Linked DNA regions of Fervidicoccus fontis Kam940. The main gene of each other region encodes a partner of the protein of the gene in region 2 in a complex. Links are inferred from orthologs where the notes say so. Each region holds a gene or a part of one and is shown on either strand. Other genes may lie near its edges. The genes, in order: FFONT_RS02180 and FFONT_RS05410.

Region 1 (7,620 bases), 620 kb from region 2 along the record:
AGCAGATGCATTTATTTTAGTTATCGATGCATCTGGGTCTACAAATGAAGAGGGGAACCCAGTACCGCCCGGTACCTACGATCCTATAGAAGAAGTTAAGCAAATAATAAATGAAGTTGATTTATGGTTGGCTAAAATAGTAAGCTCTGATTGGCAGAAGTTTTCTGTAAGTGTTGAAACAAGCAGAAAGAATTTTGTAGATGCATTATACGATAAAATTTCTGGACTATCTATAAAAAGATCTCATGTGATTGAGGTACTTGAAAGGATTGATTTGACAAATAAAAGACCGAGCAATTGGAAAGAAGAAGATTTTTATATTTTTGCAAAAGAATTAAGAAAGACGGCTAAGCCTCATATAATTGCTGCAAATAAGGCAGATCTTCCTACCGCATATGAAAATATTGAAAGACTGAAAAAAGAATTTCCCGAGGTTCCAGTTGTTCCAGTTTCATCTGAATCTGAACTAGCTTTAAGAAAAGCTGCAAAGATGAATCTGATCGATTATATTCCAGGAGATAGTATATTTTTTATAAAAGAAAATGTCAAGTTAACTCCACAGCAGGAAGTTGCTCTAAAATATATAGAAGAAAAAGTCCTTAAAAGGTATGGTTCTACAGGTGTTCAAAAAGTAATTAATTCTATAATTTACGATGTATTGAAAAAAGTTGTAGTTTTTCCTGTTGAAGACATTAATAAGCTTACAGATAAAAACGGCAATATATTGCCAGATGCGCTAATAGTAGATCATGAAGCTTCTCCTAAGGTAGTAGCGGGTTTAATACATACTGAACTAGAAAAAGGATTTCAGTATGCTATTGATGCAAGGACAAAGCAAAAGATGGGAGAAGGTAGCAGAGTTTATGATAGGCTTGTCTTTAAAATTGTCTCAACAATCTGAGTGTTCTCTTTCTGAAGGATGAAGGTTTGTTTGGTGCTCATCATTTTTATTAGTTATACAGCTTACACCTTTCACCTTCTAGGAGAGAGAAGGTCAAAATATACCTCATTGAAGAAATTTTCCCTTAATATCCGATAAAATTAAATCGAAAATTCTATATAAAAATCTTGCAGTATATTGCTTATTTCTCTTTTTGTCTTTTCGTTAACATCAAAGACAACAGCGCCCATTCCTGGTTGCCCATAAATTACTCTTCCACTGGAATTCATTGGTATTAATAAAGGGACATATAATGATAGAAGATCTTCCTCTCCTCTAACAATTACTAAAGATGAAATGCCTTGGATGTAGTTAATTAAAACTTCAGAAAGTTCTTCATTTATTGTTTCTTTACTGATAGTTCCTTGTTTGTTATATATTTCGATTATATCCGTATAGTAACTTTTTATCTTTGAAATATCATATCTTTCTCTTTTTGTCTGCATATCTACAAAAGAAAGCACAGGAGATTTTTCTGCAATTTCTATATACTTTTCCGTTACATAATCTCCTATTGTTATATACCTGAATTTATTATGTGTAGTTTTTATAAGGTTTTCAAAAGAGGAACCAGAATAAATTGGACCAAATGGTTCCGAAAGAACTTTCTTGAGTTTATCATTCATTTTTAGAACTATTTATCATCACCTAATCTTTATTGCATACTTTCCAGGCTTCGTAATTCCTAAGATTTGAGCTATTTTACTATTATTAACATCTAGGACAATTACAAGTCCTTCCCAATCATTAGTAAATTCTTTAGACCCGCAGACAGGACATACTTCGACATTTGGTTCTACAAGAGCCTTGCACTTTATACATGCCTTATAAGGAGATTTCAACCTTTTAGACATTGCTTATCCCTCTACAGTTTTACCAAGGTAGGGCTGTCTCATAGTTAATTGGACCCTTATTTCTTTTTTTTCAGTAGAAAAACTTAATGCGATAATCCTTGCTCTAACAATATCTCCTCTTTCAATGATTCTATTACTGTTTTTCAGAATAAATGCTTCCCTGCTGCTATCATATTCAACGTATTCGTCAGAAATTTGCGATTTATGCACAAATCCATCTATTGGACCGATCCTAATGAATAATCCATAATCTTTAACGTCTGTTACAAAGCCCTCTACTACTTCATGCATTAAAGGCTTCATAGAAATTATTGACGCTTCTACATTATGATAAGATGCTCCATCTCCATGCACAATTTTTCCAAATGGATCTACCTTTGCCTTTTCGACACCAATAATAATTCCAAGCTCATCGTCATAGTATCCCGAGTAATATTGATTCAGTATTTCTGATGCGACTTTGTCCAAATCTTCATTCATCCTTTCCGGCGGAATCCTTAGTATATCCTTTACCCTAGAACGTAAAAACATATACTCATTACCTCATTGCTACAAATATTGAAAAGTTGTTTTATATTATTGATATAAAGCTTTTATAAGTATTATGTTAAATTATAGCCAGAATTCGAAATCTGTTTCAAGGGAGTTTTCACTTTCTCTGTAGTAAATACTTTTTATCCCGATCTGTCTCAATTTTCTCCTCAATTCTCTGTCATTTGTAGCAACAATTACAATGCCCTTTTCGGTTAAGTTCAAAGCAATTTCTAAAATGTCTTTATCAGCAGAAAAATAATTAGACTTTTGAAGTTCACATTTTTCCTTAATCAAGCCAATTCGTTTTTTTATTTCATTATCATTTTTTCTGTTTTTCCTCTCCAATTTTTCTAATTCATTTAAAACGCTTTCTAAGCAAATGAATTCCGGTTTATAATTAATCAAAGAAGAGATCTCTTCGAAAACATCAAACTTTCTTAGATGCATAAACAAGAAATTTGTGTCAAGCACTACATATATGTTTTTTATAACTTCAAGATCCCCCATCCTGCCAATCTCCACTTCCCATTAATCTCTCTGCTGAACACAGCCCTGCTACCGCTTATGCCAACAATGGGCTTTGAAAGCGAAATTTCTATTACATTGCTTGATACTCTCTCAACTACTCCTTTAGTTAGAGCAGTCCCTATCGTAATCATTAGTCTTTCTTTTGCCTGAATAGGTCTTGCTGTGATGAATTCTTTTGCACCTACAACTCTTTCGAGCAAATGATATTCCATTTCAATATGGTCTATTATAGGAAGTTTATTATTAGGAATTGTAAGAACGTTTCCAATAAGTTGATCTCTTTTAGTAATAGATGGATCTAGCTTTGTCCCTACAGCGAGCAATCCGCCTGGAAGGGCTTTTTCAACCTCAATTTCACCGAACCTTAAACTAGTAACTTCAGTATATATAGCCTGATATTCTTCTCTTCCGCCCGATTTTTTAACTTTCATGCCTGGCAGAATTACTATTTCATCGCCGATTTTAAGCTCTCCTTGCGAAAGTGTGCCTCCAACCACACCACCAGCAAGTTTTTCAGGAGGTGTACCAGGCTTATTTACATCAAAGCTTCTAACAATGTGCATTAAAGGAGGCTTAGTCAGATCTCTTTCCGGAGTAGGTATGTACTTTTGTATTGCAGCCATAAGAACATCAATATTAGCCCCTTTTAGAGCGCTAATAGGTATAATAGGAGCATTTTCTGCCCATGTGCCTTCTATGAGACGTTTAATTTCATTGTAACTTTCTCTAGCTCTTTCCCTGCTTACTACGTCAACTTTGTTCTGAACTATAATGAGATTTTTTATTCCGATTATTTCAAGAGCCTTAAAATGCTCAAAAGTTTGCGGTTGAGGACACTTTTCATTGGCTGCTATCACTAAAAGTGCTCCATCCATTATAGCAGCACCAGAAAGCATGGTAGTCATAAGTATTTCATGTCCTGGCGCGTCAACATAAGATATTCTTCTTAAAAGCTCAGGCTCCGATCCTGAGGGACATTCCTTGCATTCTGGTAAGGGCTGGTACTCTTCTGGAAATGGACAGTTAGAACACCTATATATACCCCCATCTGCATATCCAAGCTTTATTGTCATTCCTCTCTTTAACTCTTCACTATGTTTTGAAGTCCAGATACCAGTGAGAGAATAAACTAAAGTAGTCTTTCCATGGTCTACATGACCTGCAGTCCCAATATTTACTTCAGGTTGTTCCTTTTTTTCATAAGCCAAAATACATCACTTTAACGATATAATTTATTGCACTAAAATAGTATTTATTTGAACAAAGCTTTCATCTATTGTATTTCCTCTGACCATTTTTCTTCTTTTTTCACCATTTCTTTCAGGATGATAACCAGGAGGCCCTGAAAGTAGCAACTTTTTCTTAACTGCACCAGGAAGATCCTTTCTCATGGGAAAACCGCTGTTATCCGAGCCCCCTTTCACTACTAGTTTACCTTTTAGATCTATAATTACAGCGTCTATTTCGTCACCTATCTTCATTCCTACAAATCTTCTGCTCGTTGAATCATCTAGAGTTAGCTGAAATGCTTTTGACTTCATAGCTATAGCTTCCGCCTGAAGTTCTCCGATTTTTTCTCCTAAAAGGTCTGAAGATATCTTTACTGTATTTTCATCTAAACCGTCTTCAATAGTAGTCTTAAAGTGCATTTTAATTACTTTTCCGCCTTCCTGCGAGAACTTTAACATGAGAACGGCATCATTTACGTTAAGCTTATCAGCCAATGCGCGTGAAACAATAGCAATGGGAAGTTTTCTTCCTTCTTTTTGCTCCTTGCTCAGCTGAATTTTTTCATCTCCAACTACTTTCACTTTGATTGATTGATTATTGTGCTTTGGAACTGATACTACTAATTTAAATTCGGGCATTACTTCATTTACCTCCGCATCCAGCTCTTTTTTCATTGCCGGATTTGCAGATTATTTAAATGCGTTTAAATTTATTATTATTAAAAGGATAATTAAATTTTAATTATACCTTTTTTGAAAGCATAATAATTAAATTCTCTATTTCAACAAAAGAAATTGAGTTTCTTTTACTCTATTGCAAATGTTTATAAGCTTTTTGCTCAGAGATAATTTTGAATTAGACATTTATCCAATCAACAATATAAGATAATGACTCGTCTTTAAAAACAAATAACAATTACATTTTTGGTGATTAAATTGAGCGGTACTTCTAGAATCGAAGAGCAAAAACTGAGGCAACCTATTGTCGTTGTAATGGGTCACGTAGATCATGGAAAAACAACGTTACTTGATAAAATTAGAGGGACAAGTGTCGCTAAAAGAGAGCCTGGAGAGATAACGCAACATGTTGGTGCAAGCGTAGTTCCCTCGAGAGTTATAGAGCAATTAGCTGAACCTCTTAAAAAAATAATACCTGTTAAGCTAAAAATTCCAGGGCTGTTGTTTATAGATACACCTGGACATGAGCTTTTCATGAATATGAGAAGAATAGGCGGAGCGATCTCAGATTTTTCTATATTGGTCGTTGACATAATAGAAGGTTTCAAAGAGCAAACTGTAGAATCATTGCAACTTCTAAGGGCGAGAAAGGTTCCATTTTTGGTCGCTGCAAATAAAATTGATAAAATTCCGGGTTGGAAGCCTTATCCAAATGAAGCTTTTATAAATTCATATGCTAAGCAGTCACAAAGAACTAAGGAACTTTTGGATGAGAGGATATATCATCTAATGGGAGAGCTTGGTAGATACGGATTTAACAGTGATAGGTTTGATAGAATAAAAGATTTTACACGAACCGTGAGCATCGTTCCCGTCTCCGCAAAAACAGGTGAGGGAATACCAGAATTGCTTGCAATGCTTGCAGGGTTGTCTCAGCAGTACTTGAAGGATAGGCTGATATTTACTTCAGGAAATGCCAAAGGAGTAGTGCTTGAAGTTAAGGAGATGCCAGGACTGGGGAATACTATTGATGTAATAATATATGATGGAATTTTAAGAAAAGGAGATACAATAGTTCTTGGAAGCGCCGAAGGACCGATCGTTACAAAGGTTAGAAATCTCCTTATGCCTAAGCCATTGCAAGAAATCAGATCGCCAGAAGACAAGTTTTTGAGTGTAGATGAAGTTGTAGCAGCTGTTGGGGTAAAAATTGTTGCTCCGGACTTAGACAATGCAGTCGCAGGAACTCAGCTATATGTTGCAAATACACCTGAAGAAATAGAAGATGCTAAAAATAAAATACTAGAAGAGCTAAGTAAGATAAAGATAAAAACAGATAAAAGCGGGGTAGTAGCTAAAGCTGATACTTTGGGGACTTTAGATGCACTTGTTGAAGCTTTGAAAAGAAATAACATTCCAGTTAGAATAGCTGATATAGGAAATATAACAAAAAGGGATGTTGTTGAGGCATCAATTTCCAAGCAAGATGATGAAACTTTAGGCGTAATTTTGGGGTTTAATGTTAAAGTAATGCCTGATGCTAAAGAAGAAGCCGAAAAGTTAAATGTGAAAATAATGCTAAACAATATAATTTATAAGCTTCTTGAAGACTATTTCAATTGGAAAGAGGAAGTAAAGAGATTAGAAAAAATAAAAGAAATGGAAAACTTAGTTTGGCCTGCAAAATTTAGAATAATCCCAGGATTTGTTTTCAGAAGGAGCGATCCTGTTATTGTTGGAATCGAAGTTTTGGGAGGTATACTCAAACCTGGGAGCCCATTAATGGACGAGGCAGGTAGAAAGCTTGGTATACTTCAGCAAATTCAAGACAAAGGACAAAGTCTTAAAGAAGCAAAGCCAGGCATGCAAGTCGCAATTTCAGTCAAAGGCAACATAATGGTTGGAAGGCAAATAAACGAAGGCGATATTATTTATACAGACGTTCCCGATCTGCATGCGAGGACATTTTTAACTAAATTCAAAGGCGATATAAGTGATGATGTTAAAATGGTATTAGATGAGATAATTAAAATAAAAAGAAAAAGCGATCCATTATATGCTTTTGTATGATTTTGTTCTATGAATTCCATAACAAATAATATTTAGCATTCAAAATTCTAATATCATGTTTTCTAGCAGTTATAGTTCCCCGCATTTGTTCAAGCTTAAATTTTTTGCTTACGAGGCAAAAAGAATAAACAGAAATCACTCTTGAGCTTTCTATGAGATTTACTGCTTTAGGTTCTAGGATAACTTTTATGCAAAAATTAGAAGTCATTAAAGGAAACTTCATTACTTGGCAAAGCTTATTGCTAAGCTTTTACAAGAATAAATCCTTAAAAATATTTAAACAAAAAGGCGTGACTTTAAATTTCGTAAAATCAGGATTAATAACTATTAGTAATATAACTCAGTATTTCAGAAGTTCTGATTCAAGAAAGAATATTTTATGCTCTCTTTCATAGCTTTCTTTTGAATCAGATGCATGAATGACATTCTCTTGAATGTCGAGTGCAAAATCTCCCCTAATAGTCCCAGGCAATGCCTTTCTTCCGTCTGTAGATCCTATTAAAGTTCTTACAACTTCAACTGCTGAATCGCCTTCAAGCACCATTACCACTACAGGTCCTCTGGTTGCAAAATTAACTAAATCGTTGTAAAATGGCTTATCCTTATGAGGAATATATAATTCTTTTGCCTGCTCTTTGGTCATTTTTATAAGCTTCATGGCAACTATTTTTAAGTTCTTTCTTTCGAACCTCGATATTATTTCTCCGATAAGTTTCCTTTCTACAGCATCTGGCTTTATCATAACAAATGTTCTTTCAATTGCCATGTAAATCACCTTTTTGCTACT
Region 2 (7,504 bases):
AATGAAGGGGCAGACGATCATTTATGTTATAGGAAGCTTGAAAGAAATTGAAAAAGAAGAAACTACTCATCAAAAAAGGGAGTTAGAAATTTTAGAAGATGACGTTCAGCTTGTAGCCGCAGAAGCAGGTGTATCATTGGAAGAAGCAAGGAAGGCTCTTGAAATTACAAATGGAGATATAGCACAAGCCATAATGCTTTTAAGTGCAAAAAAAGGATAAACCGATTTCTCTTTTAATTCGCAAAATTATATACAGGATTTTATAACTGAAACGGGTATTTATGATAGAGCTGAATGTTTTAATATCTTTTGTTTAAAACTCCATCAACACTTGATGTCAAAAGAATAAAGGACATGTTCACGAATATGTGGTGGTAACAGATGAATAACATTGATCGAATTTCTCAATTCATGCGGCGGAATTGAGTTTGATATGAAGATAATTTATCAGTCAGAATTTTCTAGTTTGAAATCAAAAATTGTAATATTCCCTATATACAATCCTTTGATTTCTTTTTCATAACTTGTTTTTATCAGAAATCCATATTCGTTGATATCAGTTAAAAATCCTATATCTATATGTTCGCCCTTATCATTTAAAACTGAAACGATTTTCCCTTTTAGGTTATTTGTATTTATAACATAGAAATCTTTGAAATTGTTTCTTTTCAACCTTTCTACAATAACTACAGTTTTTTCGTCGTAATCTTCTCCATAAAGCACTTTATCACCTATTTTATTAGAAAGTTCAGTTAATTCATTATAACTTAATGGATTTCCGAACCCAATAGTAATTTCCCCAAGTGTAAAAAAAGAGCCATAAGTCAAAAGTCTGCTTTTTTTGCTCTCAATTAGCGATAACACCTTATCTCCTCTTATCATCTTCCTTTCTATCTTGCTTCTCGAAGCCTTGTTTGGAGGGGTGTTTAAAGTTATAATCTTGGTGATAGGAAAAATAGATTTTACAAATAGATCGATTTTTTGCCCACTTCTGATTATAACAGTATAGTCGGGTTTTATTTTTTGTATCATCCTGAATTTATAATTCAATGATAAAGGATCTCCGAACCAACCATCGGTATCTATTATTATGATACCCTTTTCTATTCCAGCGATTAGTTCCTCTGTTGCCTGGATTACGTCAGATTCTTTACCAACGGGAGAAAGCTTTCCTATAAAGATAAACTTATCGGATTTACTTGCTGTTGACCAAAAGAGCTTTCCACTATTTTTAGAGATCGTAACACTTCCAGGATATCCGAAAGTTTTTTGTCCTAAGTCAGTATCCACATAATATGTTTCCATTCCTTTTAAATATGCAGTGTTAGCAATCATACTTGAAAAAGTAGTTTTCCCGCTATCCACTTTCCCTAATACAATTACCTTACATGTTTTTTCTTTATTAGCGCATTCTTCAACGATCAGAGAAGAATATTTTTTCCAATCAGTGTAAACTTCTATTTCTTCATTTATTGCATCTCGAATACAAAAGTCATTTTCCCCTATAACGGAGATCTTTGAATTTTTCTCAATTCTCAAAATATAGCTCCTAGACTTATGAATAACAACGCTTTCCCCTTTGTCGAATAAGATACCGTTTATTTCAACCTTTCCTCGTAAAACGTTAATTTTTGCTGGACCCTTAATAAAATAAAACTTTTCTATCTCATTAGTTTCAAGTATTTTTTCCATGCTTCCTCAACTTAATCGTTCCGGATCTGTTAGCAATAATATATGCAGCTTTTACATCAGGATCTTTTTCTTCTAATTGTTTTCTCTTGATTTTAGATGTCTTATATTCATCTACAAGTTCTAGCTCAGCACTAACATTTTCCAAAATCGTTGATGTCAAATTCCAAAGCCTATTGTTATCATTATAATCGCCTATCTTGACAATCATATTGTCATGAGGCACATTTTCATATTTTTTAAGAACCGAGATTATTTCATCTTGAATGACTTTACCTTTGCCTATAATTTTTCCATCTGCCAAGACTACATAGCCGATCTCTCTTCCAACATCAATCCCGACGATTATCTCTTTGTATTTTTCCTTGCCATCAATCATAAAAGGTATAAGAGAAAGAAAAACTTCATCTGTAAATTTTTCAATTTTAAACTTCCTGCAAGTTCCGATTATTTCTTTGCACCCTTTTTTGTCACAAATAACAACATCATCTTCACTGCACTTAAATGGTAAGTAACTTGGAGATTTGAAATCTATAGACTCTTCTCTAAGATTTTTAACAAATAAATAATAATCTTTAGAGCTTACAATAGATAACAGGAGCATTATTTCACTCTTGTTGACCTTACAAAATATTTTTTATAGAAGGACTAAATAAGCATTTATATACTATAAAAAATGTAGTGAATAGTTGATGAAAAAAGGGAAGGATTGTTGGAATGCTTTTGCTTCGGTGTTTTTTCCCAATAAAAAAGGATATGTTACTATATATGGCGAGGCTGGTTCAGGCAAGACAACTTTTTGCTTAACTTTTATAAAGAACTTGTTCAATAAGGCTATATACATTAATACCGAAGGCTCTGTTAATAAAGAAAGGCTCTTGCAAATTTTAGGCGAGAATTTTGACATTATGTTTATAGACGTGTTTAGCGAATGGGAGTTGCTACAAGCGGTTCTCCGTTCCCTCTATAAAGATGTGCTCATTGTGGTTGATAGCATTAATTATCTATACAGGCTTTCCTTTTCTCAAAATGAGGATATCTCGTCAAAACTGTTTATGCTTATTAATTCCTTATTAAAGGAGAATTCAAAGCTAAGTCCAGTACTTTCGACAGCACAGGTTTATCTCGAGGGAGATATTCCAAGCGGGTACAACATCCTTTCGCATTACAGCACTCTGCTGAGACTCTCTAAAGGCTCGTCCAGATCTGAGGGAGAGGTTCTATTAGATGATATAATTGTAGGAAGATACACAATTAAAAATGAGGGATTTGAATGGATATATTGCGAATATTAATAGATTTTTTGAAAATATACATTCCCCCAATGGTCGCTAATGGTATACCAGTTGTCGTTTCGAAGTTTATCAAAGGAAGACCACTGGACAGAGGAAAGTACTTGAGCGACGGAAAAAGAATATTAGGCGATGGAAAGACAGTCGAGGGCACAACATTTGCAATTCTAACTGGTACTTTAATGGGAGCGATTATAGGTATACTAAATTACTACTCACTGCAGTATTGCTTTACGGGATTTTTAGGCTCTTTAGGAGGAATTTTAGGAGATATAACTAAGTCATTCTTTAAAAGGAGAATTGGGATTGAAAGAGGGGGGATGCTCCCCTTAGTAGACCAGCTGGATTTCTATTTAGGATCAACTTTATTCATTTATCTTTGTCCAATCTGCGCGCATCCATCATTGGATGTTTTCCTATTTGGTATCATTATAATACCATTGCTTCACTTATCTACTAATTATATTGCATTCAAGCTTCATTTAAAGTCCGTTCCTTGGTAAGTTTTATTGCTATTCTATATTTAGCATATTTATCTTCTGGAGAAAACCTATGAGGATGCGGAACAAATAGTTCTCCACCACAATAAGGACATCTTCCAGTTTCTAACGTATATCTTTTGCACTTGGAACATTTTCTCATTAGCCATTTCATTTTTATCATCATTCTTTTTCTTTAACTACTTCAAAATTGACCTTCAACTTTTGGGCGTCTTTTTCCGCTTTTTCCAATATGCTGTTGATTATCCTTTCAGCAGATTTGTAATCCTCTGATATAACTTCTATTTTATATTTTGGTGCTCCAATCGTATATATATTAACTGAAGAATTATCCTCTGAAATGTTCTTCATATTTAGCAAGACGCTTCTTATATCTTCGATCCCACTTGGAGAAGTGCTCCATAAGTTTATTATTCTTGTAACTTTGACTTGTTTAATTTTTATATGTTTGTTAGCTTCTTCGTATACAGGCATTATCCACTCTTCTTTTGCATTAGGAACTCTTAAGGTATCAGGTCCTAACATTACAGCAGTTTCCAATGCTGTATATAAATCACTATAGTGATCCAATAAAGGCCATCCGATATCGTTATATGCATCATCTAAAGTTTTTCCAAGTTTTTGTGCAGCTAGTTCAAGAATTTTTTCAGCTCTTTGATTTCTTTTATACCAGTGCATTTTCTTTTTCTTTTCACTATCATATACCCTTTTTAAGCTAACGTCTACTTGCTTTTTCTGCTTATTAACTCTAATAACCTTAACAACTATTTTTTCATTTTCCTTCAAAACTTCTTTTATGTTTTTAACCCACTTTGTTGCAACCTCGCTCCATGGTAAAAATGCCCTCATTCCATTATATTCATCTAGCTCAACATATGCTCCATAATCAAAAATCTCTTTAACTGTAGCGATGACTAATTCATTAGCGTCAGGAAGCTCTTTTCTGGCTCTAACCAAATGATTTCACCTGTTAATTACTTAATAGCTATTACAAAATAGGTTTTGCCGAGATTATATATTATTTTTTAAGTAAAAATATCGTTCTTCCAAAATAGATGGTATGATGCAAAGAAATTTGTGATTTAACTAGTAATAAAATCTACCCAACTACTTTTATGAACTGTGCTTGTAGTCTTGCTCTTCCACCTGTTGGTTTTACAAGTTGAGACCCGCATATAAGGCATCTTACTGGAAAAGTTGCATGAGAAAAGATGACTTGTTCGTTTCCACATGCAGGACATCTTACTAAAATGAATTTTGTTCTTGGCTCTGGGATAGGAAGGCTTCTCCTCTTTGTCATGCTTAAGCCACCTCTGTGAGCTCAAGCTTCTTTAATCTTAGTCCTTTTCTATGCTGTATATACCCGCATTCACTGCATTTTAGCTTAATTACTTGCTTTTTGGTAGTTTTTGCATATCTTTTTTGTTCAGGTTTTCTTTTTGAACCATAACCTTCCTGTTTTCTGACGTATCTTCTCTGCCCTATAGACAATGCTCTTCTTTTTCCAGCTTTATAAATCATTACTGTTTGCACTGTATGTTTTTTACACCTTGGGCAATAGGCTCTAATTTTTTTAGGAATTTTCAATGCCGGCTCACTCCGTTTATTTTTTTATTGCAAAACTTATTTCACATACTAGTCTTTATTTAAAATCAGGGTTTAAATAATTGATTCTCAGTTCTTTCGCAAAAGATAAATCTTTAAGTGCTTTTGCTTCTTTTACGCTTAAAATCGAAAAGCAAAAATCTTCATTTCTACACTCTTTAAAAATCCCTGGATCATCATTTTCAACAAACACATAAAAATCTTCATCTTTTTTAAATGATGTTGCAAAAAAAGAAAGAAAACCAGATTTTTCTAGCGGACTGTCATCTAAATTCTTAGAAATTATTTTTGAGATTAGCTTAGAAATACTTTCTGTTTCTTTTATTGTTTTCTTGCAAAGTTCTACATTGTTTACAAAGCTTTGAGCACTTCCTCTTTGATAACATACATTTGATATCATGTTCAAAAATCTCATTTTTAAATCGTTATAGTTTACTTCTTTTTTAATTGATATTCTATTGAGTACAAACTCAATTGATTCGCTCATTTTTCACGACCAAAAGTTTTAGTATATCGCCATTACTTAATTTTTTGATATCTTGTAATAAAAATTTAGGCGGGATCTGCTATACCTTTTGAGATGAATAAAAAGGCGAGGCAGCCAGGGATTTTTATAATATCCCCCTTTAAGCTATTTATCTTTATCCCTAAAATTTCCTTATTTTGCATTGAAACATTCATTTTAACATCCTCATCTTCCTTAAACGGAGAATATGAACAATTTATGGAAAAACTTTCAAGCTCACTTTCTCCTATTTCAAATACAGGCAGACCCAGCTTACCATTTATTGAACCAGGGATCCTTATTAATCTATGAACATCGACTGTAACCTTTTCATCTATACTTATAGATGCCATTTTCATGATATCGTTCAAATTAATTTTTTCTCCGAGTAGTACCTCAGCTTCTCCGAACGTAATCTTTTTTTCATCATTTAAGTTCATCTTTTTATACAAGATTTCTCCTAATCTCCCTCTCCATCCAGGTTCCTTAGGATTTGGAATATACATATTTTTTCCTTTTATTGATTCTCCCAATCCGATTATTCTTTCAATATTCACTCCACTTCCTGTTATATACTTAATTATCATGCTTCTTTCTTCACTCGTTAGCTTCAACCATTCATCATCGCATTTTGGATGAACGTGAAAACCCCTATTGCCAGAAAAATATATCTTGATTTTTTCAAAACCGAAGTCTTTTCTTAAAACTTTTATTAACTTTTTTGCTTCAATTCCGGCTTTTAAGATGCATTCTTTAGGAATTGGTTCGACCTCAATAACATTCTGGCTACCGCATTTCGTACATTTTTTTATCGACTTACCATAAAGAAGCGATCCGCAGTTTAGGCAAGCGTGTAGTTGCTCAATAGATTCGCATCCAGGAACTTCATCGGCATCAATATCAAAGATTATTTCTGAACCTATCATTCCTTTTTTTTCCATATCATCTATCTCAGGGAAGGTGTAAATCGCAGATGAGTAATAAAGGTGCATAGGTGGATTTTTTAATAAAAAGCTTCTAAGCTCATCTTCACTTTTAAAGGATAAATGTCTAACATAACCTTTATAGTCTATAGGCTGGACGGCAAATTCCCTGCTATTTATATCGTCAGGTAGCTCAAGTTTAGCTTTCTCGTAGTATGCTGAAAGCTTTTGAAAAAGCCATTCTTTTCTATCTATCGACCTTTTACGCTTCTCTTGGTGCGATGTAAGAGACAAGCCTTGCACCCTGCGGAAATTCAAAAGTTATCTTTGTAGGAATTCCGCTTGAGAACTGTATTGAAACAATATCCGCAACCTCTGCAGAATATAAGAGTGACTCTAAATATTCTAAACCATAGAGAGATTTTTGTTCCCCTTCGCACACTAAAGAGATTATGTTACCTGAATCCTTATCGAGCTCAACTATAGCCTTTCCAATTTCACTCTCATTTAATATAGTAAATTTACTTTCATTTGCAATAAAATAGATATTGTCGCCTAAAAATTCTACATCTTCAATAGAATCTTTAAATATTTGAGCAGAAAGTCTTATATCTGCCTTAAACTCCAAGTTAATATCTGGTAATTCCTGGTAAGGGACGTCGACAGTACTTTCAGTAAATATTCTACTAAATTTGCCGATAAATTTGAGCTGGAATTTGTTACCCTCAGTGACTATTTCAAGCTTATCTCCCTTTTTTGCCCTTTTCAGCATATCGCTTAAATTTTCTAGGTTAATACCTATAATTTCAGAATTAGCTTCATAACTTTCAAATGAAGAGCTTGGAAAGAAAAGATCAATAAGCATCACATGGCTAGGATCCATCGCCCTTAATCTGATTCCATCTTTATCTGCTTTTATTGCAACCTCTTCCAATATTTTGCTAATACCCAATATAGTATACTTCCAAAGAGATGCGTTACTAAACGTTA

The links.
Region 1: the proteins of FFONT_RS05410 (region 2) and FFONT_RS02180 are in contact, whole or in part, in a crystal structure (PDB 3CW2), measured with the Saccharolobus solfataricus proteins. The link is inferred for Fervidicoccus fontis Kam940 from one-to-one orthologs. Residues at the interface, in WP_009989173.1 of Saccharolobus solfataricus: Val185, Arg186, Thr187, Asn188, Glu189, Pro190, Leu191, Gly192, Val193, Glu194, Ile196, Lys197, Ile200, Ser201, Leu204, Ile217, Lys218, Ile219, Tyr220, Thr221, Ile222, Gly223, Ala224, Pro225, Tyr227; in WP_009988771.1 of Saccharolobus solfataricus: Asp222, Lys225, Pro226, Gly227, Thr228, Gln229, Phe230, Asn231, Leu233, Lys234, Gly235, Leu259, Phe273, Thr274, Lys275, Tyr300, Leu301, Asp302, Pro303, Ser304, Leu305, Lys307.

What each region holds. Positions count from the first base shown.
Region 1 is NC_017461.1:422,751-430,370, forward strand. Bases 1,940-4,861 are described here. They hold FFONT_RS02180 (translation initiation factor IF-2 subunit gamma), read right to left. Parts: upstream 4,065-4,861; coding sequence 2,814-4,064; downstream 1,940-2,813. Other genes in these bases: FFONT_RS02170 (DNA-directed RNA polymerase), read right to left, coding at 1,940-2,325; FFONT_RS02175 (PIN domain-containing protein), read right to left, coding at 2,407-2,835; FFONT_RS02185 (30S ribosomal protein S6e), read right to left, coding at 4,089-4,724. Outside these bases: FFONT_RS02155 (redox-regulated ATPase YchF), read left to right, coding at 1-901; FFONT_RS02160 (GTP-dependent dephospho-CoA kinase family protein), read right to left, coding at 1,042-1,566; transcription elongation factor subunit Spt4, read right to left, coding at 1,585-1,794; more of FFONT_RS02170, read right to left, coding at 1,798-1,939; infB (translation initiation factor IF-2), read left to right, coding at 5,013-6,833; ndk (nucleoside-diphosphate kinase), read right to left, coding at 7,174-7,599; FFONT_RS02200 (50S ribosomal protein L24e), read right to left, coding at 7,605-7,620. UniProt on the Methanocaldococcus jannaschii protein: eIF-2 functions in the early steps of protein synthesis by forming a ternary complex with GTP and initiator tRNA.
Region 2 is NC_017461.1:1,040,196-1,047,699, forward strand. Bases 2,542-5,347 are described here. They hold FFONT_RS05410 (translation initiation factor IF-2 subunit alpha), read right to left. Parts: upstream 4,439-5,347; coding sequence 3,644-4,438; downstream 2,542-3,643. Other genes in these bases: FFONT_RS05395 (AAA family ATPase), read left to right, coding at 2,542-2,984; FFONT_RS05400 (CDP-2,3-bis-(O-geranylgeranyl)-sn-glycerol synthase), read left to right, coding at 2,963-3,484; FFONT_RS07355 (RNA-protein complex protein Nop10), read right to left, coding at 3,453-3,635; FFONT_RS05415 (30S ribosomal protein S27e), read right to left, coding at 4,581-4,781; FFONT_RS05420 (50S ribosomal protein L44e), read right to left, coding at 4,784-5,068. Also shown: FFONT_RS05380 (nascent polypeptide-associated complex protein), read left to right, coding at 1-220; FFONT_RS05385 (Clp1/GlmU family protein), read right to left, coding at 448-1,692; FFONT_RS05390 (hypothetical protein), read right to left, coding at 1,676-2,293; more of FFONT_RS05395, read left to right, coding at 2,382-2,541; more of FFONT_RS05425, read right to left, coding at 5,348-5,573; FFONT_RS05430 (DNA primase small subunit domain-containing protein), read right to left, coding at 5,639-6,808; FFONT_RS05435 (DNA polymerase sliding clamp), read right to left, coding at 6,777-7,504. UniProt on the Methanocaldococcus jannaschii protein: eIF-2 functions in the early steps of protein synthesis by forming a ternary complex with GTP and initiator tRNA.